DNA from 3 places in the Leisingera sp. ABM4_101 genome. Region 1 is predicted to be linked to each of the others. Evidence: riboswitches for the same ligand, from Rfam matches in the RefSeq annotation. Region 1 holds a riboswitch; each other region holds the start of a gene.

Region 1 (7,639 bases):
ACCGTCACGGCAATCAATATCTTCCTCCGGGTCTCCCCAGGCCTCAGCCAAAGTGTTCTGCAGGTCTTGCGGCAGGGCGGCGAGAGCAGTTTTGTACTCCGTGAGCGGGACGCTTAGCGTTTCGTCCATCAGCCGCAGGCCGGTGTTTTCCTGCGGCTCAACGGTATAGCCTTGGTCCCAGAGCGTGCGCAGGATTTCGTCGCAGGACGCCAGCGCATCCAGTCCCACGGCATGGGCCAGGTTGTGGTCGCGGCCTGGGTAGGTGGAGAGGATCAGGGCAAGGCGCTTGTCTGCATTTGGAAGCTTGGCGAGGCGCAGCCAGCCTTCGAGGCGGTCCACAGCCGCCTTGATGCGGTCCGCGTCGGCGCGATGGGCAAAGCGGGAATACTGCAGGTCCGGGTCTTTCTTGCCTGGCGATTTGAAACTGACGACGCCGGCAAAGATGCGTCCGTCGACCTCCGGCAGCACCACATGCATGGCGAGGTCGGCGGGCGACAGCCCGCGGTCGGCCTCGGCCCAGTCCTTCTTGCGGGCGGTGGAGAGGGCGACCTGGAACACCGGGCAGCCGGTGGCGGAGAGCGGCGAGGCGCTGCCGTCTGTTCCTTGCGCTGAAAAGGCGGTGGCGTTGATGATGGCGGCGGGGGCCAGCTGCGGGAGTTTCTTGCGCAGCCAGTCCGCGGCAGAAGGCGCCTTGAGGCTGGCGGCAAAGGCGCCATAAGCGGCATAGCCGCGGGCGCGCAGTTCCGCGATCAGCGCATCCACCGGGGCGGTGTCGGCGGCGGTGAGGTAGGAGCGGTAGAAGCTCACCAGCACCAGCGGTTTGTCCTGCGGCGGCAGGTCGGCGAGCACGCCCTTGGCCGGGTCGTAGAAGCCGTGTTCCGGTGTCGTCTTGAGGCCGAGGACGGGGCCGGCGTAAAGCCCTGCAGCCAGCGACAGCTGGGCAAGTGCTGCCTGGGCCGCAACCGCACCGCCGGCGTCGCACAGGGATTGCAGGCGGCGCAGAGTGGAGACGGGCAGGGTGGACAGCTCATCAAGCCGCGCATCTTCGCGCCCGTCAGCGGGCAGGATCGCCAGCGCAATACCCTTGCGGCGGGCGAGGTCCTGCAGGGTGGCAAGCCCGTAGGACCAGTAACTTTCGCCGCCGATCAGGCGGACGAGGACGCCCTTGGCGCCCTCCAGTGTCTGTTCTGCATACACGTCGACCGACAGCGGGTGCTTGAGCGCCACCATGTTGGCGAGGCGCAAGCTGGGCAACTTGCCGCCCGCGCGGTGCCAGCCCGCCGCAAAGGCGCCGAGGTCGCTGTCGGAAAACGACAGCACCACAAGGTCCGCAGGCGTCTGCCCAAGGTCCTGCGGGGTATCGGTCTCGTCAAGGCCGTGGCTTTCGCGGAAGACGACGTGCATCAGATTTTGCCTTTCCCAGCCAGCAAAATGGAGTCCCGGGGCGCAAGCCCCGGATCGCGCCCGACCCGCCCCCATGGGCGGGCGCGATTGCGCCCACCCCGGGACGGGCGCGATCCTTTCCGCTCATGAAAATTGCGGGTCAAGAGCATGCTTCAGGCCCCCAGCTCGGCGCGGATGGCCTGTTCGTCGATGTCGTCATGCTCGGCGATGACCACCAGGGCGGTCTTGCGCGGCTGCGCGCCCCAGGGCTGGTCGTATTGGGCACGCAGGCGCTCGCCCACGGCCTGCACAAGCATCCGCATCGGTTTCCCCTCCACCGCGACATAGCCTTTGACGCGCAGGATATTGCGCTCGCGGGCGAGTTTCACGATGGCATTTTGCAGCGCTTCTGGATCGGAGACTTCGCCCATTTCGACAACGATGCTTTCAAAATCGTCATGCTCGTGGTCGTGATGGCCGTCGTGGTGGCTGGGGCGGGCGTCCAGATCGTCCTCGGCAGCCGCCTCGAGCCCTAGGATGATGCGCGGGTCGATGACGCCTTCGCTCATCGGCAGGATCGGCAGCTTGCGCGGCGCCTCGGCCTCGATCACGGCGCGGGCCTTCTCGACGCCTTCGTCGCCGGCCAGGTCGGCCTTGGACAGGAGCACGATGTCGGCGCAGGAGACCTGGTCTTCGAAGACTTCGCTGAGCGGAGTTTCGTGGTCCAGGCTCTCATCTGCTTCGCGCTGGGCGGCAACCGCGTCCAGATCGGGGGCGAACTGGCCTTTGGCAACGGCCTCTGCATCGGCCAGCGCAATCACGCCGTCAACGGTGATGCGCGAGCGGATCGCGGGCCAGTCAAACGCTTTCAGCAGCGGTTTGGGCAGGGCCAGGCCGGAGGTTTCGATCACGATGTGATCCGGCTTTTCCGGCAGGTCCATCAGCTGCTCGATGGTGGGGATGAAGTCATCGGCCACGGTGCAGCAGATGCAGCCGTTGGCCAGTTCCATGATGTTCTCGGCCGGGCAGTTCTCATCGGCGCAGGACTTCAGGATGTCGCCGTCGACACCGGCGGTGCCGAATTCGTTCACCACAACCGCCAGGCGCTTGCCCTGCGGGTTCTGCATCAGGTGGCGGATCAGGGTGGTCTTGCCTGCACCGAGGAAGCCGGTGATAACGGTGACGGGGATCTTGTTGAGATCGCTCATGATTACTCCTCGGAAGGGAAGGCGGCCGGCGGGATGCGGGCAACGGATTGTTTGCGGAATGCGGTGGGGCGCTCGCGCCAAGGCACAAGGCCGTCGGTTGTGGCGGCATAGGCGGCTGTGCCTGCCAGGATCTCAGGGATATGCTCTTCCGGGTCCATGTCGCCGTAGACATAGCTCCAGCGTTCCTCGCCGCCGGTCAGCAGCACGGTGCAGCTTCGCGAACAGGCCGACAGGCATTTGACGCCGCGCAGCGTTACGCCCTCGGGCATGCCGGCCTCTTTCAGCGCATCATGCAGCAGGGTGCCGGGGCGGGTTGCCTCGGGATCGGCGCCTTCGTTGCGGCACGTGAGGCACACGGTCAGCGTGACCGGTCCCGGTTTGCTGGCGGGGGTGCCCGCCTGATCGTCAGCCATCAGCGCGTCTCCTGTCGCGGCAGGGCTTGCGGGATGGCCGAAAAGGAACTGTCTCGTGCCAGCCCCTCACCCGGTCGCAGAACACCCCGTCTGCCCGTTGATCTCTCTCCTGCTGGCAGGTCTCCCGGCTTGCGGATGCCAAGGCGTTCGCCTTGCCGGCCATCCTGCCTTCCCGGGATATCTCCCAGTGGCATGGCGGCCTCATCCGGTCACGGTCGCGGGGGCGGCTGTGCTTCAGCCTGAGCAGGCCTTCACATTCCCTCTTCGCCTGTTTTCACAGGAACCAGCGGAACCCCCTTGCGCTATGGCGGGCTTCTTTGTCAAGACATGGGGTCAAACAGCTGGAGAGCCCCTATGAGCGAAAAGTCTGAAACCGGCATTTCAGAAGAAGAAGCCGCCCGTCACGCCTCGAAGATGGCTAAGAAGAAGGCGGCGCGTGACCGGATGATGAAGACCAAGGAGGGCGAGAAGGGACTGATCATCGTCCACACCGGGCCGGGCAAGGGCAAATCCTCGTCGGGGTTCGGGATGATCATGCGCTGCATCGCCCATGGGATGCCGTCTGCGGTGGTGCAGTTCATCAAGGGCGCCTGGCAGACCGGCGAGCGCACTCTGATCGAGGAGAACTTCAGCGATCTGTGCCAGTTCTACGCGATGGGCGAGGGGTTCACCTGGGAGACCCAGGACAAGGCGCGCGACATCGCTGCCGCCCAGAAGGGCTGGGAGAAGGCCAAGGAGATGATCCTGGACGAGCGCAACACCATGGTGCTCTTGGATGAGATCAACATCGCGCTGCGCTATGAATACCTGGACCTGGAGGAGGTGCTGGAGTTCCTGGTGGAGCAGAAACCGCCGATGACCCATGTGGTGCTGACGGGGCGCAACGCCAAGGAGGAGCTGATCGAGATCGCCGATCTGGTGACCGAGATGGGCCAGATCAAGCACCCGTTCCGCGCCGGGGTGAAGGCGCAGAAGGGTGTGGAGTTTTAATCTCTTACAGGCGGCAAAAGGCGGCGAAAGGCGGCAAATCCGATCGGGCCTGAGGTTTTGCGCTTTGCTTTGCAAATCGCCGGGGGGCGGGGGCGCTGCCTGCGGCAGCGCCCCCGCCCGGCCCAACGCTTTTCAGGGAACCTCTGGTTCCTTGAAAAGGGGCGGGAGTGCCCCCCCCCGTGTCTTGATGCCCCGCCTGCCTCCGCGCTTAAGCCCCTCCGCGCTTAAGCCGCCAGCCTCGCGGCTTTCTCGCTGATATAGGCATCCACCGCGGCGCGCTGCGCCTTATCCAGGCGCAGGCCCAGCTTGGTGCGGCGCCACAAATAGTCGTCGCCTGCGCGCACCCATTCGCGGGCAATTGCCCAGTCAAGCTCGCGGGCAGTGATGGTGGCGCCAAAGTCCCGGCCCAGATCACCGGCGGACTTGGCATCGCCCAGCACCTCCCAGGCCTCCAGCCCGTAAGCGCGGATCAGCCGGGCCGCCCAATAGGGCGTCAGGAAAGGGTATTCCTTGGCGAGCCGGGTTTTCAGCTTTTCCACATCCTCCACCGGGAAATCACCGCCTGGCAGGGCCGCGCCTGCGGTCCAGTCCGCGGGCAGCTGCGGGAAGACTTCACCGATCTTCGCCAGCGCCGCCTCGGCCAGCTTGCGGTAGGTGGTGATCTTACCGCCAAAGACATTCAAGAGCGGCGCCTGCGCCTGATCCAGTGTCAGCACATACTCGCGGGTCGCCGCAGTGGCGGAGCTGGCGCCGTCGTCATAGAGCGGGCGGACACCGGAATAAGTCCAGGCAATATCCTCGCGGCGCAGCGGCTGCTCGAAATATTGCGACGCGAAATCAATCAGGTAGTCCTGTTCGGTCTCGGTGCATTCAGGCGCCGTGTCCGGATCCGGATGGTCGGCGTCGGTGGTGCCGATCAGGGTGAAATCCTGCTCATAGGGAATGGCGAAGATGATCCGCCCGTCGGTGCCTTGGAAAAAGTAGCAGCGGCCATGATCGAACAGTTTCGGCACCACGATATGGCTGCCGCGCACCAGGCGGACGTTCTCGCGGCTGTTCTGGCCCAGCTTCTGGTGCAGCACGTCGGCCACCCAGGGGCCGCCCGCGTTGACCAGCATTTTTGCGCGGCGCTGGTGGGTTTCGCCGCTGGCCTGATCCTGCAGCGTGATCACCCAGTGGTCCGCATGGCGCTCCGCTGACAGCACTTTGGTCCGGGTCAGGATTTCGGCACCGCGGGCCTGCGCGTCACGGGCGTTCAGCACCACCAGCCGGGCGTCCTCGATCCAGCAGTCGGAATACTCAAAGGCGGTCTTGAACTTGCTTTTCAACGGCAGGCCCGCCGGGTCGGCTGCCAGGTCCAGCTTGGCGGTGCCGGGCAGGATGCCGCGTTTACTCAGGCTGTCGTACAGAAACAACCCCAGCCGGATCAGCCAGGCCGGGCGGCGGCCCTTCATCCAGGGCATGAAGGTCGTCAGCAGCTTGGACGTCGGCGTCTCGCTGTCGAACCGCATGTCCTTGTGGAAGGGCAGCACAAACCGCATCGGCCAGGAAATATGCGGCATCGCCTTCAGCAGCACCTCGCGTTCGATCAGCGCTTCGCGGACCAGGCGGAACTCGAAATACTCCAGATAGCGCAAGCCACCGTGGAACAGTTTGGTCGAGGCCGAGGAGGTGGCGGAGGCGAGGTCGTTCATCTCGGCCAAGGTCACCGAGAGGCCGCGGCCAGCCGCGTCGCGGGCGATGCCGCAGCCGTTGATGCCGCCGCCGATGATGAAGAGGTCCGTGACAGGTGTATCAGTCATTTTCGCTGCTTTCGTTTTGTCCTGCGGTGAGGATCCTTGTACCCGCCGCCTGTGCGGCCTGGGCGAATTCTGCCGGTACGGGGCGGTCGGTGATGACAACATCCAGATCTGCTGCATCGCAGATCCGCACCGGGGCGGAGCGGTCGAACTTGCTGCCGTCGCAGACCAGCACCTTCTGCCGTGCGTTTTTCAGGATTGCACGGGCGACAGATACCTCGCGGGCATCGTGATCCATCACCGCGCCGTCGGCATCCAAAGCCGAGGCGCCGATAACCGCAAAATCCACCTTGTAGCGGGAGAAGAACTCCACCGCGTCCTCGCCAACGATGGCGCCATCGCTTTGCCGCACGGTGCCGCCGGCCAGGATCAACTCCTTTGCCTGTCCACCCATCATCATATTGATAATGTTGATGTTGTTGGAAATCACCGTCAGGCCGCTGTGGCCGGAAAGGGCCCGGGCAACCTGTTCGGTGGAGGTGCCGATGTTGAGCGAAAGCGAGCAATTGTCGGGGATCAGCTCAGCGGCCATGGCTGCCATCGCCAGCTTGTTGCCCGCGTTCAGCTTGCGGCGGTCCTCATAGCCTTGGCTGGCAGCGGTGCTGACCCGGACGGCACCGCCGTGCACACGGGACAGGGCGCCGCGTGCCGACAGGTCGCGCAGGTCGGCGCGCACCGTTTGCAGAGAGACGCCAAAGCGCCGGGAAAGATCCTCGACCTCGACCCGGTCCTGCTGGTTCAGCAGGGAGACGATTTCGTTCTGACGGCCAATGGCATCCATTTGCTTTCCTTTCGCTGCGATTCTCTAGCGCATCAGGAAGGGAGAGTCACGATTCATTTTCGTTTTGATTTCGTGAATGCTGAAAACGAAAAAGCGCGCCTGGTGCGGCGCGCTTTGGCTGGTTCAGAAACGGGCTGGATCAGCTGAGCGGAATCAGGTGGTTGTCCCAGGCCAGATCCGCGCGGTGCAGCGGGTGCAGGCCAATGTCTGAAACCGAGAAGAGACGGCCGGTTCCGGTGCTGGCGGTGAACCCTGCGGCAGAGGGGGCAAGCCCGCAGACATCTGCCATCCTGTGCTCCTGCAGCAGGGTGCCGGAAACCGTATCCATCACTTGCAGCACCCCGCCGCGCGGCGAGGTGACGCCAATGTGCGATCCATCCGCGGAAAAGGCGATAGAGCCGCCGTAGCCCTGCATGTTCAGGATGCGGGGGTCGTCCTCAGTCAAAAGGCGCGCCGGGCCGCCGGGATGGTGCAGGCCTGCGGTGGGGACTTGTTCCCCCAGATCACCTTGCCACTGCATGGCAAAACCCACGGTGCCATCCGCGCGCATAGCCAGGTGGCGGATCGAGTTCAGATGCAGTTCCCGCGGCAGCTCCAGCTGCTCTTGCAGGGTGCCGTCGAAGTTCAGGTAACTGAGGTTCGGACGCATATCGGGCAGGTTCAGCTTGGCACGGCCGCTGTCGGGGTGGGTCTCGATACCGCCATTGGCCACCACAAGCCCCGGCGCGTCCCGGCGCAGCAGCATATCATGAGGGCCGATGCCGCCGGAACTGAAGGAGGTCAGGCGGCGGTAGCCGTTTGCCGCGTCCCAGACGCCGATCACGCCGCGGGCGTTTTCATAGTCATTTTCGGTTGTGAACAGGCGGCTGCCATCAGGTGAACACACCCCATGACCATAGAAATGATGGCCCGCGGGCGGCTGCAACCGGGCAATGGCGGCGCCGCTGCGGCAGTCGATCACATCGGCAAAGCGGCCCGGGCGGCGGGCAAAGGCCACCGCCTCGGGGCGCACCGGGTGGGCTGCCGCGGCATGGCCGCGGGCGGGCAGGGGGTGGCGGAACAGGA
Region 2 (7,639 bases), 2.2 Mb from region 1:
GTCCTCAACCACTTCCTTATCGTCGCCGTTGAAGATCGACGGGTCGATGTCCAGGCCCTTGAGGTCGCCCTTGGCAGAGGCGGTTGCCTTGACCAGGCCTGCGCCGGCCTCGCCGGTCACCATGACGTTGTGCAGGTCTTCCTGCATCTGCGCCATCTTGGTCTGCAGTTCCTGTGCCGATTTCATCATCTTGGCCATGTCGCCAAGACCGCCGAGGCCTTTGAGCATCTTTGTTCTCCTGAGATTTTCGGTTTGGGGCACAAATACGGGCCGCGGGACCGCGAAACAAGGGGCAGGATTGCCGGTTTGCCGGACTTTAGGGTCAGGACCCATCAACCCTGCACCGCTGGTTTGTCTGATTTTGTTCCTGACCAGGCACGGTCCCGCGGGAATAGTGGCTCTATTTCAAGGGGCTGTAACGCAGTTCAGGGGCAAAATCAGTCAAATCCTGCGGACGCGCGAACCGCTGCAAAGCAGCGGCTTTGACCGCTTGGAATTGACACCGCCAGTCCCGGCGCGCTCAAAACCCCTGCTTTCTTGCCGTTCGCGCGCCAGCTGTGCAGGTTTAATGGGTCTTGACCCTAGTGCCCTTTCGCCCGGCCGACAGGCCGGGCAGCGCCTGACCTTCCCCCTGGGAAGGCGCTTTCGCGCCCACCCAAGGTCAGGCGCTGCCCTGCGTGAATGCGTCACCCGTCCTCGAACGGATCCCATTCGTCTTCCACTTCGGGCAGGGCTTCGGCGGCGACTTCGGCGGCCAGTTCCTCAGGCGTGCGGATACGGGTGATCTTGGCCTTGGGGAAGCTGTCCAGCACCGCCTGCACCAGCGGATGCGCCGCCGCCTTCTCGCGCAGGGCGTTCTCGGCGGCGTCGCGGATCTCGGCAATGGTTGCGGCATCGCCGTCCGGCGCTATGGAGACCACCCAGCGGGCGCCGGTCCAGTTCTGCAGCGCAGAGCCAAGCCGGGCGGCAAGGTCGCGCGGCGCCTGTGCTGACGGGGTGAATTCGATCCGCCCTGGCTGGTAGGAGACCAGCCGCACGCCGGTTTCGACCTCGACCAGCAGTTTCACGTCGCGGTTGGTGCGGATCAGTTCGACCACATGCTCGAACGACGGGTAGCGGGCGAGGGCAGAGCTGACCTGCGGCGCCAGCGCGGCCACCGTGCCGCCGCTGCCATGGGCCACCGGTGCGCCACCGGGCGCGCCGCCTGCCGGGCCGCCTTGCGGCGCAGCACCGCCAAGCGCCGGGGCGCCCATGCCCTGCATCGGCACACCGCCGCCGGGGCCGCCGGGACCGGGCGGCGGCGGGGGGGGTGTGTCCTGCAGCTTGCGGATCAGCTCCTCAGGCGAGGGCAGGTCGGCCACATGGGTCAGGCGGATCACCGCCATCTCTGCGGCCATCATCGCGTTTGGCGCAGCGGCCACTTCCTCCAGCGCCTTCAAGAGCATCTGCCACATGCGGGTCAGCACCCGCATTGCCAGCGCATCCGCCATCGCTTTGCCGCGGGCGCGCTCATCGGGGCTGACGGTGGGGTCCTCAGCCGCGTCGGGCGTGATCTTCACCACCGAAACCCAATGGGTGATCTCGGCCAGATCGCGCAGCACCGCCAGCGGGTCGGCGCCCTCGGCATACTGGCCGCTGAGTTCGGTCAGGGCGGCGGCCGCATCGCCGCGCAGGATCATATCCATCAGGTCCAGCACCCGGCCGCGGTCGGCAAGGCCCAGCATGGCGCGGACCTGATCGGCTGTGGTTTCACCAGCACCATGGGAAATCGCCTGATCCAGCAGCGAGGTTGCATCCCGCGCGGAGCCTTCGGCGGCGCGGGTGATGAGGGCCAGCGCGTCCTCGGCAATCTCGGCACTTTCAGCCGTGGCGATCTTGCGCAGGAGGGCAATCATCACCTCCGGTTCGATCCGGCGCAGGTCGAAGCGCTGGCAGCGCGACAGCACCGTCACCGGCACCTTGCGGATCTCGGTGGTGGCGAAGATGAATTTCACATGCGCCGGCGGCTCCTCCAGTGTCTTCAGCAGCGCGTTGAAGGCGGAGGTCGACAGCATGTGGACCTCGTCGATGATGTAGATCTTGTAACGGGCCGAGGCCGCGCGGTATTGCACCGAGTTGATGATTTCGCGGATGTCATTCACACCGGTGCGCGAGGCCGCGTCCATCTCCATCACGTCGACATGGCGGCCTTCCATGATCGCCACGCAATGCTCGCATTTGCCGCAAGGGTCGGTGGTGGGGCCGCCCTGGCCGTCCTCGCCCACGCAGTTCATGCCCTTGGCGATGATCCGCGCGGTGGTGGTTTTCCCGGTGCCGCGGATGCCGGTCATGATGAAGGCCTGGGCGATACGGTCAGCGGCAAAGGCGTTTTTCAGGGTGCGCACCATGGCGTCCTGCCCCACCAGATCGGCAAAGGTTTCGGGCCGGTATTTGCGGGCCAGAACCTGGTATTGCGATTGGGTGGTGCCGCTGGGAATGTCGTTCATGGTGTCTCGTGCCGGATTCGGTGTGCGGGGGTCCCGCGTTCCGCGCAGGGTATTGAAGCGCAGCCGGTTCGTCCACCGCAGAAGGCAGTAAAGCCAGGGCTGCAAAAGCGCTTTGGCTTTCTGCGGTTAGCGGCTAGTCTGGAGGGAAGGGGGAAATGCGGGGGAAGTGCAGGGGCGCGGCGTCCAGGGAGGCGGTATGCAAACTGAAGACACTTCAAAGCCAGCGGTGCAGGAGACTGCCGCGCTGGCCGGCCTGACCATCCACGCGCTGTCAGCGGGCGGCGGCATTCTGGCGCTGTGCCGGCTGCCGGGCGGCGCCGGCGATTACCGCAGCGACCTGATCCAGATCTATCAATGGAAGCCGGGGCTGGTGATCTCGATGACCACCGAGGCTGAGCATGTGGCCGCCGGAGTGCCGCGGCTGGGCGTCGACATCCAAAGCATGGCCTGCCGCTGGCTGCATTTGCCGGTGCCGGATTTCCAGGTGCCGCCACCGGCAGTGAATGAAAAATGGGCCGCCGCCAGCCAGTCGGCGCGGCAGGCGCTGGCAGGCGGCGGCCGGGTTCTGGTGCATTGCAAGGGCGGCTGCGGGCGCTCCGGCATGGCGGTGCTGCGGCTGATGATCGACTGCGGCGAGGACCCGGTCCAGGCGCTGGCGCGGCTGCGCTCGGTGCGGCCCTGTGCGGTGGAGACCGAGGCGCAGCTGGATTGGGCCTGCGCGGGGCAGGGTGTCAAACACTGAGGGCAGCGCCTGACCCTGGGTGGGTGCGAAGCGTCCTCCCGTTTTGCCGGAGGCAAACCTTTGGTTTGACGGGGAGGGGCGGACGCTGCCCGGCGGTGCCGCCGGGCGGATCACTCGCAGTCTGGAATTCTTATAGCGCCAGCATTTGCTCTGCCTGATGCGCCTCTGCCGTTTTCGGCAGCGCCTCCATCAGCGCGCAGGGGCGGGCATCCAGTTGCGAGGCGGCAAAGCCGGTGCCGTCGCGGCTGAGGATCGCATCGGCGAACCGGTCCAGGCCCTCGCGCGGGGCCTCTTCCCCGACACCGCAGAACAGCCGGATCCGGTCATGGCTGGCTACGAACTGCGCCGGGCAGTTGCGCGGGCAGCCGTCCAGCGCGCTGGTGCCGGTGATTTCAAAATCCTCCTGGGTCAGCGGCTTGGCCTTGGTCATCGCCTCGGCCAGCTTGGCGATCATCCGCTCTGCCGCGGGGCAGGGTTTCCCGAGGTATTTGCAATCCGTTGCCGCATAGAAATGCGTCTGGTCCGTCCACATCATGTTTGCGCCCTCCGCGCGTGGTGCGGGGAGTTCTGGGGACAAGAGACCGGATGAGAAAGCGGAAAGCCCCGCGGTGCCATCAGACCCTGTCCGGACACCCCGCCCGGGTTCGAGTTTCATATCCGATGGCAGGTCTCCTGACTTGCGGGTCGCAGCTTTCCCGATCCTTCCCGGCCTCTTTGAGGGCCAGTGGCTCTATCGGGGTCGCTCGCCGCTTACAGTTGCGGGGGCAGTCGCGGAATTGGCCTTGCGCAGGGCGGGGCCGCACCGTGTTCCCTTTTCATCCCGGACACAAGATTCTGTGGCGCGGGAACCATCGGCACAATCGGTAGCGGTTGGATCCCTGAGTTGTCAATCGTTTTTCTGCAGCTGCATTGGGTTTGGCTGGGGTCTGTGCATCTGCAGGTGCAGCCCCCGGATCACATCCGAATCGCGCCGCACCCGGGCCAGCTGCCAGCCGCCTTGCAGCAGGATATAGAAATTCTCGGCAGCGGCGCGGGCCTCAGCCTCAGGCAGGCCCAGGCGCCGGGCATGGGCTGCGGTCCCGGTGATCCAGCCCTCGAACAGCTTGGCGGCGTGCTGGTGGAAAGCCTCGTTCTCCGGCCCTTCGAACAGGGTGGCAGAGACCGGGCAGCCGCTCCATTTGCCCTGTTTGTCGAACAGTTTCGCCAGCTTGTAGCAGACCGTCTTGGCGCCGTCCTGAAAGGTCGGCGCAGGGGTGAAGGAAGCGTCGATCAGTGCTTGCATCTGCTCTGATGCCCAGTCCGCTGCGGCCAGCGCAAGGTCCGATTTGCCGTTTGGGAAATGGTGGTAGAGCGAGCCCTTGGGCGCCTCCGCCGCGGCCAGCAATTCTGCCAGGCCGGTGCCGCTGTAGCCCTTGTTGCGGAACAGCCCGGCAGCCGCGCGCAGCAGCCGCTCGCGGGTGGGGACGGGGCCGTCCGGGGCGGCAGAAGGTGTCGTCACGTCAGTCATGACGGCAGGTTGACAGCATTAGACCGATTGGTCCAGAGGTGGAGTGGACCAATTGGTCTAGGAGGGTGCCATGCTCGACAGCCATGCAGAACAGACGGCAGATATCCGGGTGCAAGAGCTGCGCTTTGCCGCTGGTGAGGCGGTGCTGGCCGGGCGGCTGTATCACCCGGCGGGACCGGCCCGGGCAGCGGTGGTGCTGAATGGCGCAACCGGGGTGCCGCAGGGCTATTACCGGCATTTCGCGCGCTGGCTGGCGGCAGAGCGGCAGATGGCTTGCCTCACTTTTGATTACCGGGACTTTGGGGCCTCGGCGCGTATGCACCCGCGCCGGTCACAGGCCACCATGGCCGAGTGGGCGCTGGCGGATCAGCCAGCGGCCAGCAAAGAAATGCAGCGGCACTATGCGGGTGTGCCGTTGCTGGTGATTGGCCATTCGCTGGGGGCAATGCTGATGCCCCTGCAGGATGGCCTGACGGACGTCGCCCGCATGATCGTGGTCGCGGGCGGCTTGGTGCATCACCACGATCATCCCTGGCCCTACCGCGCGCTGGCGCTGGCCTTCTGGTTCGGCCATGTGCCGCCGCTGGTCCGTGCCTTGGGCTATCTGCCCGGGCGCGCGGTGGGGTTCGGGGCCGACTTGCCGGCCGGTGTCTACTGGCAATGGCGGCGCTGGTGCACCACGCCGGGCAGCTACCTGCCGGAAACCGGCACCACGCTGCCGCAGCCCCGCTGGGCGGAAACCGGCATCCCGGTGGATCTGTTTGCGATGGCGGATGACGACGTGGTGCCGCCCGCGGCGGTCTGGCGGCTGGGCGATGTCTTTGGCGATGTGCCGCAGCGCCGTGCGGTGCTGGACCCGCAAAAAGCTGGCGTGCAGAAGATCGGCCACCTTGGCGCCTTTGCCCGCGCCAATGCCGCGCTGTGGCCGCGGCTGGTGCCGCAGGCCTGACCAGGACTGCCTCAGGCTGTCCGGCTTAGGCGTTCTTCAGTCAGGCGGGCATAATCGGCCAGCCGCAGCTTGAAGCGGCGGTTGAGATTGCTGCGCGCCAGTTTCAGCGATTGTATCAGCAGCCGCCCGGTCAGGGTGGAGGGCGCCAGTTTCAGCTGCGCTGACATCCGGGTCCGCTGCGGCGACAGCGCCAGCAGCTCAATCTCCATCCGGCCGTCGATACCGCTGCCGCCGCCTGTCAGGGCCATCCCGGTCACGGGGGAATAAGAGGCCAGCGTCAGCCGCACGTCGCGCTGCTTGCCGCGGAACCTGAAGCTCAGATCCCAGGCCAGCCCGTTCTCAGGATGCGCAGGGTCGCCGGTGCGCTGCACCTGGATGCCGCGGCGCAGGGCGGAGCGTTCCAGCAGATCGAAATCGGAGATCGCGCCAAAGACGTCGGCAATCGGGGCTTCGATATCTTCTTTGCTTTTGAATTCCATGGATGCCTGCCTCTGCTGCGCGGCCATTCTGCCGTGCTGTTTGCGGCAATATGCAGCTTAGTCCAGCGTGTCTGCAAGCCAGTTCTTGAGCAGAAAATGCGCAATTGCGCCTTTTCGCGCCGGTTTCAGAATAGGATGTCCGCCTGCAAAGGCCGTCATCATGTCCTGGCGGCTGACCCACATGGCATCCTCGATTTCCTCCGGGTCGATGGTGATCTCCCGGCTCAGCGCCTCACCCGCACAGCCGAACATCAGCGACATCGGAAAGGCCCAGGGCTGGCTGGACAGATAGCTGACCGCGCCCACCTGCACGCCGGTTTCCTCCAGCACTTCGCGGCGCACCGCGGCCTCCAGCGTTTCGCCGGGTTCGACAAAGCCCGCCAGCAGCGAATACATCCCCTCGGGCCAGCCCGGCGAGCGGCCCATCAGGACGCTGCCGCCGTGGGTGATCAGCATGATCACAACAGGGTCGGTGCGCGGGAAATGCGGTGCCTTGCAGGACGGGCAGACCCGCTGCCAGCCGGCCTGCGCCAGATCGCTCGGCGCACCGCAGCAGGCGCAGAACCGGTGGCTGCGGTGCCAGGCCAGCAGGGCCTTGGCGGTGGCCGCCAGTTCCGCTTCCAGCGGGGTGAGCCGGGTCATCACCCGGCGCAGTTCGGCAAAGACATGGGCGGGCGGCAGATCCGGGTGCTGCTGCTCGCTGGCATCGGCAAAGCTGTTCAGGGCTTCCTGGTCCAGCGCTTCGGGCTGCCAATGGCTGATATCGCAGGCAAAACAGGCGGCGCCTTCGGGGGCCAGCCCCAGAAAGACCGCGCTGCCCCGGTTGTCCGCCGCCAGCGGATGCGTCGGTGCAGTCCAGGCCAGGCCGCAGGGCAGCTCTGCCTCGTCTGCGCGCAGGGTCAGCGGCTTGCCGCGCCACATCAGCAGCACCTGCGCCCGCGGGCTGTTCCATGCCGCATCCAGGGCTGTGCTGTCCGTGCGCAAATGCGCCGCCCGGTCCAATCCGCCGCCGCCGCCGAAAGTCACCTGTTCTGCGCGTTTCATGCGGGCTCTCCTCTGGCTGGCGGGGGCTTGCCCCCTTGCAACGGACGGCGATGCGCCATCCATGACAGTGTGCCGCAGGGCTTGCCAGCGATTGCCGCGGATCCGTGCTTGCCTGTCACCATGCCGCCACACCCATGCCGCATCCGGACAGGGTTTTCCCCGCAGAACAGGGCGCATCTGCCCGGCTGCCGCAGCGTCAGCAAAAAAAATCAAAAGCCGCACAAAGGTTTCTTTGCAAATCGTTAAAACGCTGATTCAAATAGCCGCAAATCAAAAACGGCGCCACAGGGCGCGGAAGGAGCGGCGGACAAACGGTGTCAGCAGAATTCGCGACATGACAATCGGGGCAGAGGCCTCTGACGCGCAGGGCGCCGGGCGGTTGCATGTGCTGGCCACAACGGACCTGCACTGCAATCTGCTGAGCTACGATTA
Region 3 (7,639 bases), 3.6 Mb from region 1:
TCCGAGTCTCACTAGGGTCAGGACCCATTGATTTTCACTTGGCAGCGTGATTCACGGTTCGAAAACCGAGCGGTGAACATGTCTGATCTTTTCTGGCTGACAGATGCGCAGATGGCGCGTCTTGCCCCCTTTTTCCCGAAATCACACGGCAAACCTCGTGTCGATGATCAGTGTGTACTGAGTGGGATTATCTTCATCAATCGCAATCTCTTGCGCCGCCGTTGACACGTCGCGCAGTCTTGCAGCGGTGCCGTGCTAGCGGCTTTGAACCACGTGGCCAGATCTAGCGGTAATGAAATCGGCCGATGAGAGTTCGCGGATGTCCTAAACCCGCGCAAGCTGCCGATCCTGCAGGCGGTACCCATCCGGGGCGACCTGCGCGCGGAATTCCGGGTCGTGACTGACCAGCAGGATCGCCTGATCCAACTCCAGCAGGATCCTGGTCAGCCGGGCGTAGTTTTCCGGGTCCAGCGCATTGGTTGGCTCATCAAGGATAAGCACTTCGGGCTCCATCGCCAGTACCGTGGCCAGCGTCACCAGCCGCTTCTCGCCTCCCGACAGCTTGTGAGTGACCCGGTCGCGCAGGTGCATCAGCCCTAGGCGGGCGAGCACATCGTCAACGATCGCCAGCACCTCTTGTTTCGACTTGCCCAGGTTCAGCGGGCCAAAGGCTACATCCTCGGCCACAGTCGGGCAGAACAGCTGGTCGTCGGCATCCTGGAACACAAACCCCACGCGCCGGCGCATATCGTGAAAATCGGCCTCAGCGCGGCAGAGCCTGCCAAAGGCGGAGACGGTGCCGCTGGCGGGCGCAATCAGCCCCATGATGATTTTCAGCAGCGTTGATTTGCCGGCGCCGTTAGGGCCGACGACCGACAGGCGCTCACCAGCTTTAAGCTGCATCGAGGCGCCTTGCAGCACGGGGTCAAGCCCGGGGTAGGCAAAGTGGATATCGTTCAGTTCAAGAAGCGGCATAGGCGGCCTCGGCCCAGATCAGGGCGGCTAATGCGCAGGATAGCGCCAGGGCAAACAGCAGGTCGGCGCGGCGCAGGCGGAAGTCTTCGAGCAAGATGATGCGGCCGGAAAAGCCCCGGCATTTCATCGCGGCCAGGATACGTTCTGAACGCTCGATGGCGCGCACCAGCATCATCCCCACAAGGTAGCCATAGCTGCGGTAGGTGTGCCAGTTGGTGCCGGGGCGGAAGCCGCGCAGCTTCATCGAGATGCGCTGCCGCTGGTATTCCTCGCGCAGCACGTCGATGTAGCGGATGGTGAACATCATCAGATGCACCAGCCGCGCAGGGGTCTTCAGGGCAAACAGCGCGTGCCCCATGGTGACTGGCTCCATGGACCCGACCAGTGTCATCACCGCCAGAATGACCGCATTGGCGGTCAGGGCGATTTCGGTTGCGCGCCGCAGGCCTTCCCAGCTCGCCTCAAGCCCCGAGATGGAGAAAATCGGGGTGCCGGGGATGGTGAAGGGCAGCATTACCAGCATGAAGATGATGAAACTGTCCATCATCGCCATCCGCTTCAGCGTCTTCCGCGGCGGCAGGCCGGAGAAGGCCAGCAGCCACAGCGACAGGCCAAGCGCCGCCGCCAGCACCAGCAGATTGCTGAGCGAGACAACCACCACTGCGTAGATGGCAGCCATCACGATGCGCGCCCTAGGGTCGAGCCTTGCGACCTTCGCGCGGAAGCCGCCAAACCCGCTGAGCGGCGCGTCGCTGCCTGTCAGCACATAGGTCATGCGCTGGCGCCGATCTTGCGGCGAGCGGCGATGTAGAACCCCAGGCCGAACAGGCCGAGGATATAGCCGATGCCGCCCAGCACGGACTGGAAGTCCGACTTGTTCTTGAACGCGGTCAGCTCCTGGCGCAGCGGCCGCAACTCGGTGCGCAGCATCCGGGCCAGTTCGGCGCGGGATTGGTCGGAGAGGCCGGCAGCCCCAACCGGAGCCGCATCCGGGCTGGCTGCGGTCTTGATCGGGCTTTCGCCCATGATCTGTGCGACGTCTGCAGCTTCCATAATGATCTCTGCCACATGGCCTGCGCCCAGATCACCGCGGAAGACATGCGTGACCGGCGATGCCGGGGTGAACAGGAAGAAACCGTCGGCATCGGTCCTGGTTTCGCCCAGCTTGGCCCCGGCCGCGTCAAAGACTTCGATCAGCAGGTCCGCGGCCATATCGCCGTTGGAAAAGCCCACTTCGCCCTCGATGTCCGAACCGGACGGGAACACCGAGGAAATCACGTTGTGCGCCAAGGCCGGTATCGGCGCCAGCAGCGCCAGGATCAGAACACAGGCGCGGATCATGCCAGGCTTCCTTTCGTGTCGATGAACAGTTCGGGCTTCACCCGGCGGGCCAGGAAGATGGCGGCACCGGACAGCAGCGCTTCGATCACCATCACCGGGATGTGGGAGAAAAACACCAGTTTGGCCGCCAGGATAAACTCGTCGCCGGACAGCATCAGCGACACTGCCACGGCAAGCGTCGTCAGAGCAATCGCCAGCCCGCCGCCGATGCCGCCCCAGACCGCCCCTTGCAGCGGCGAGCCGCGCGCCAGCAGCGGCCGGAAAATCAATCCGACCAGAACCGCTGGCAAGGCAATGTTCACAGCGTTCACGCCCAAGACGGTCAGCCCGCCAAAACCAAAGAACACCGCCTGCAGCAAGAGGCCGACAAATAGGGCCGGGAAGGCGGCCCAGCCCAGCACCAGCCCGGCCAGCCCGTTCAGGATCAGGTGAACCGAACTGGGACCGATCGGGACATGGATCAGCGAGGCCACAAAGAAACTGGCCGAAAGCACCCCCGCCGCCGGAATACGCTCCAGCGGCAGGCTGCGCAGACCCATGGCAATACCGCCGACGGCGGCAACCGCGCCGCCGATCACAACCGGGTTCGACAGTGCGCCGTCTACGATATGCATGGGGTCAGTCTCACTTCAGCTCTTCAGCGTGGATCCACAGCACAGCATCCTGGCTGAGTTCCTTACCCTCATGCTCGGTCGCCGGGCCCGAGCCCAGAGCCGCAAAGCCCCAGTAGCCCGCTTTCGGGATACCGAAGGAGAACACGCCGTTCTGGTCTGCGATGGCAACAATCGCACCGCCCGGCATCTCGCCCACGGTCGGGCTGGTGGTGGAGAATTTCTCGAGATCCGGCTCAGCCGCCATGAATTCGATCTCGATCTCGGCACCGGCAACCGGCTTGCCGTCGGCCAGAACCTGACCCGAGAAGGTGGAGCCGACGATGACGTTGTAGGGTTTGTTCAGCGGCAGGATCTCGGTGGCCAGGCCAACCGGCTGGTCCCAGTCGGTGGGCAGGGTGTTGCGGTTCAGCACGACCTTGGCGATCTGCTGGATGTAGATGTCCTCGCTTTCCTCGTAATAAGGCGCGGGCACGGTCACCACGACATAGTCGCCCGAGCGTTTCACCGGAACGGAGGCCTTGTAGGCCGAGGCTTCGTTCTCAACACCCTTGAAGGTGGCGGGCTCCAGGCGGTCCGTCAGGTCGGTCTTCTCGCCTTTGTGGATCATGAAGAATTCTTCGGGCTTGCCCATGTCCATCGCATGGCCGTTGGCCATCGGGTGCCAGAACACCAGGCCCATTGGCACATCGCCGGGCTTCTCGATCAGCGCGTTTTCGGTGTAGTTCAGCTGGAAATGCGCCGATGCGGTAACCGGCAGGGAAACGGCCAGAGCAGCGGCCAGGTAGTTCAGTTTCATTTCGTCCTCATTCGACGACGCAGGCGCACCTGCAATCAGGAATGAACAACGGGGAGTAGCGGCACGGAATTGTCGAAACAACGCCCGGGCCAGACGCGCACCCCGGCGTCCGGTTGAAAAAGAAGAGAGGGCCTCTGCAAGCAGAGTCCCATTCCTCGCGTCCGGCAGGTCTCCTGACTCGCGGGTCCTGGTTCGGCTGGCCTTCCCGGGACAGTTCCCAGTGGCATGTTCAGCGTCACTCACCGCTCACAGTTGCGGGGGCAGTCACGGATTTGGTCCCTTTTGGGTACGCCGCACCGTGTTCCCTATTTCTTCCGCTGCGCATTGAAACACTCGCGGAACCGGTCACTTTGGCTGAATGGCAAAACGGATTTTCTGAGTCAAGAGAATTGTAACACGTTCACCTGACCGCACCGGCGCTGCAGGCACTGTCTCCTTCTGTAAGTTTGCAGCCGGCAAGCAGACGTGCTTCGTCTTGCCTCATGCCTGCGGCTTGCTTTCAGCAAGGCAAGCGTTCTGCAGGTCTTGGGCGAACAGCTCCACGGCATGTCTCAGCACATGAACACGGCGCGTTGCGAGATAAAAGGTTGAGGTCCATTGCATTTGGCTGTTCCTGATTTCCCGAAACCTGCCGTCTGCAACCCGCCTGCAGGCAAAATGTGTGGGCAGCGGCCCCAGAAAATGACCGGTTTCAATGAGCATCGCCATGGCCTCCATGTTGGCCACAACCGCCGTTGGTTCCGGCGATCCAAGTTTCGGTGAAACCAGCATGTCATAAGAGCGCTGGCACAACGGATACTGCCCGATGGTTTCAAGACTGATTTCACTGTCCGGTACAGCAAACAAAGGATGCTTCTGCGCGCAGTAAAGCTTGTGCTCCTCACAGCACAGTTCTGAATACTCCAGCTCCGGCACCTGGCTGCGAAACGGCGCCACGGCAACATTCAGTTCACCGGTGATCAGCTGCTGGGTCAGGTCGGCAGGGGAGGCAACCACAATTTCAATCCTGACTTCATTCGGACGTGCGAGGAATTGCTGCAGGGCCTCTGCAAATTTCAAACTGGGAAGGCTGTCGATCGAATCCACGGTGCCGATCCGCAGGTCCCCGGCAATGGTATCCCGCAGCTCCAGCAGCTCGGCATCGAAATCGCGCGCGCTGCGCAGAATGTCGCGGGCTTTCTGATAAGCGATCTCACCGCGCTCCGTCAGACGGAAGCCGCCGCGGCCGCGTTCGCAGATCCGGTAGCCCAGCGAGGTTTCAAGGTCGCGAATGCGGATACTGATGGCCGATTGCGTGACACCAAGGGCATATTGCGCATCAGAAAATCCGCCGCAATCAACGACGGTGACAAAAGTTTCCAGCAGCGTGTTGTGCAACAGCTTCATGATATGGCCGTCTGGTTATGGGAGGCATTACATAAAAATCTTTCATGCAAATATAATCAACGTAATATTTTTCAATCCCTAAGCTCGTGCTGAGGTGCCTCCCGACCCCGTTAACCAAGCCAACTGGGAGGAGACCCGCATGGCCTTTACCTTGAAAACCCTGAAAACCACCGCCGCTGCGGCGCTGCTGAGCCTGGCGCCAGCCGCCGTGTTTGCCGAAGACTGGAAATTCGCCATCGAAGAAATTCCGGGCTCGATCATGGACGCCTATGCGCAGGAGTTCAAAAAGCGCATCGAGGCGGCGACCGATGGCGATGTGACCGTGAGCGTCTACCCGATGGGAACCCTGGGCACCCCGACCGAGACCGTTGAGCAGGCGGCGGACGGCATCATCCAGCTGACCAACGTCTCGATCGGCAACCTGGGCACCATCGTGCCGGAAAGCCAGGTGTTCCTGCTGCCCTATCTGCTGCCCTCCGACCCGGCGGCGATCTCGAAGATCCTCAGCAGCTCGGACACTATCTATGGCGATCTGAACGCGGACTTCCAGAAACGCGGCCTGGAAGTGATGACCATGTATTCCGAGGGCCCGCAGGTCTGGACCACCAACCGCGAGATCCGCACTCCGGAGGACTTCGAGAACTTCAAGATGCGGGTGATGGTGTCGCCGATCCTGCTGGAGACCTACAAGAACATGGGTGCAAGCCCCACTCCGCTGCCGTTTGGCGAGGTGTTCGGCGCGCTGCAGCTAGGAGCGGTCGACGGCCAGGTGAACCCGATCCCGACCATCGAAGAAATGAAGTTCTATGAAGTCACCAGCCACCTGATTTGGGCCGGTGAGCAGGAACTGGTGACCACTGTGGTCGCAGGCTCCGACTGGTTTGCCACCCTGACTCCGGACCGTCAGAAACTGGTGCGCGACACCATGGCGGACATGACCGGCTTCATCGACGGCGTGGTCACCGACTTCAACCAGGCCCGCCTGGACGTGATCAAGGAAGCCAAGCCGGACATCGGCCTGGTGGTTCTGACCGAAGAAGAGCGTGACGTCTTCCGTGCCCGTTCGGGCGACACTGCCGCGGCCTATGTCGAGACCGCAGGCGCCCGCGGTCAGGAGCTGCTGGACGCGCTGCAGGCAGAGCTGGCGGGCAACTGATCCCGCTTTCAGGCCCCGCGCGCATTTGTGCGGGGCCGCACCAAGGGAGGATATCATGCAAGACGGCAAACCCGCTCCCTTCGGCTTTCTGGGAAAGATTGACGGTGCCATCGGGCGTATCGAGGTCTGGATCCTGGGCTGGGGGATCATCCTGATGGCTGGCAACACAATCGCCAATGTCTTTGGCCGCTACGTGTTCAACCAGTCGATCTATTTCTCTGAAGAACTCAATGAGTTCCTGATTGTCATCGTCACTTTCATGGGGCTGGGCTATGCCACTCGCAAGGGCATCCACATCCGCATGTCGGCGATCTATGACGCGCTGCCGGTGAAGATGCGCAAGGGGCTGATGGTGGTGATTGCCGCGACCACGGCGGCGATGATGGCGCTGCTCGCGTGGTACGCGCTGGAATATGTGCAGAAGGTCGCCAGCCGCGGCCGTATCACCCCGGCGCTGCAGGTGCCGCTGTACCTGACTTACGTCTGGGTGGTGATCGGGCTGGCGCTGACCTCGTTCCAGTATCTGCTGACCGCGCTGCGCAATCTGAATTTCGCCGAGGAGGAGATCTATGTCTCTTACCTGGAGGTGGACAGCTACGAAGATCCGGAAACCGCCGCAGCCATTCAGCGCTATGAAGACGCCGGTGAAGAAATGCGGGGCGGGGAGGAAAAGCAATGACCGAACTGATGCTTGCCGTGATGATCCTGTTGTTGCTGGCAGGGTTCCCGATGAAGATGCCGCTGATCTCGGCCGCGGTGCTGGGCTTCCTTGTCTACTTCCCATCCATGAACATGCAGATCCTGATCCAGCAGATGATCGGCGGGGTGAAGCCTGCCGCGCTGATTGCAGTGCCGATGTTCATCCTGGCTGCCGATATCATCACCCGCGGCCATTCCGCCAACCGGCTGATCGACGTGGTGATGAGCTTCATGGGCCATATCAAGGGTGGGCTGGCGATCTCGGTGACCTCGGCTTGCGCGCTGTTCGGTGCAGTCTGCGGCTCGACCCAGGCGACCGTGGTGGCCATCGGCGGCGCAATGCGGCCCAGGATGCTGAAGTCCGGCTACAAGGACAGCTTTGCCATCGGCCTGATCGTCAATGCGGCTGACCTGGCCTATCTGATTCCGCCCTCTATCGGCATGATCATCTATGGCGTGGTCTCCGGCACCTCGATCTCGCAGCTGTTCATCGCGGGCATCGTGCCGGGGCTGCTGATCGTGGTGCTGTTCTCGGCCTATTGCATGGTCTACGCCTACCGCCACGACATACCCGTGCTGCCGCGCGAGGGCTGGGGCCAGCGGTTCACCGCCATGCGGCGGGCGTTGTGGCCGATGGGTTTCCCCGCGATCATCGTTGGCGGCATCTACGGC

The links. A riboswitch is a leader RNA that binds a small molecule or an ion and turns the genes downstream of it on or off. The one in region 1 is predicted to bind cobalamin.
Positions count from the first base shown of each region.
Region 2: another riboswitch for cobalamin. It lies ahead of ACXAEK_RS09070 (hypothetical protein); the one in region 1 lies ahead of ACXAEK_RS20010 (DUF1636 family protein).
Region 3: another riboswitch for cobalamin. It lies ahead of ACXAEK_RS02185 (DUF4198 domain-containing protein); the one in region 1 lies ahead of ACXAEK_RS20010 (DUF1636 family protein).

Region 1 is NZ_JBSWTV010000002.1:3,851,524-3,859,162, reverse strand. It holds gene cobN (cobaltochelatase subunit CobN) at 1-1,404, opposite strand, end outside; gene cobW (cobalamin biosynthesis protein CobW) at 1,557-2,591, opposite strand; gene ACXAEK_RS20010 (DUF1636 family protein) at 2,594-3,004, opposite strand; cobalamin riboswitch at 3,102-3,307, opposite strand; gene cobO (cob(I)yrinic acid a,c-diamide adenosyltransferase) at 3,359-3,994, shown strand; gene glpD (glycerol-3-phosphate dehydrogenase) at 4,219-5,796, opposite strand; gene ACXAEK_RS19995 (DeoR/GlpR family DNA-binding transcription regulator) at 5,789-6,574, opposite strand; gene ACXAEK_RS19990 (DUF1513 domain-containing protein) at 6,714-7,639, opposite strand, start outside.
Region 2 is NZ_JBSWTV010000002.1:1,640,775-1,648,413, forward strand. It holds gene ACXAEK_RS09055 (YbaB/EbfC family nucleoid-associated protein) at 1-228, opposite strand, end outside; gene ACXAEK_RS09060 (DNA polymerase III subunit gamma/tau) at 687-2,486, opposite strand; gene ACXAEK_RS09065 (protein-tyrosine phosphatase family protein) at 2,683-3,228, shown strand; gene ACXAEK_RS09070 (hypothetical protein) at 3,359-3,763, opposite strand; cobalamin riboswitch at 3,874-4,096, opposite strand; gene ACXAEK_RS09075 (TetR/AcrR family transcriptional regulator) at 4,115-4,735, opposite strand; gene ACXAEK_RS09080 (alpha/beta hydrolase family protein) at 4,806-5,684, shown strand; gene ACXAEK_RS09085 (SRPBCC family protein) at 5,696-6,163, opposite strand; gene nudC (NAD(+) diphosphatase) at 6,221-7,207, opposite strand; gene ACXAEK_RS09095 (5'-nucleotidase C-terminal domain-containing protein) at 7,542-7,639, shown strand, end outside.
Region 3 is NZ_JBSWTV010000002.1:224,435-232,073, reverse strand. It holds partial or broken gene ACXAEK_RS02210 (IS5/IS1182 family transposase) at 79-216, shown strand; gene ACXAEK_RS02205 (energy-coupling factor ABC transporter ATP-binding protein) at 325-975, opposite strand; gene cbiQ (cobalt ECF transporter T component CbiQ) at 962-1,750, opposite strand; gene ACXAEK_RS02195 (cobalt ABC transporter permease) at 1,747-2,316, opposite strand; gene cbiM (cobalt transporter CbiM) at 2,313-2,930, opposite strand; gene ACXAEK_RS02185 (DUF4198 domain-containing protein) at 2,941-3,726, opposite strand; cobalamin riboswitch at 3,873-4,087, opposite strand; gene ACXAEK_RS02180 (LysR family transcriptional regulator) at 4,207-5,112, opposite strand; gene ACXAEK_RS02175 (TRAP transporter substrate-binding protein) at 5,252-6,268, shown strand; gene ACXAEK_RS02170 (TRAP transporter small permease) at 6,324-6,947, shown strand; gene ACXAEK_RS02165 (TRAP transporter large permease) at 6,944-7,639, shown strand, end outside.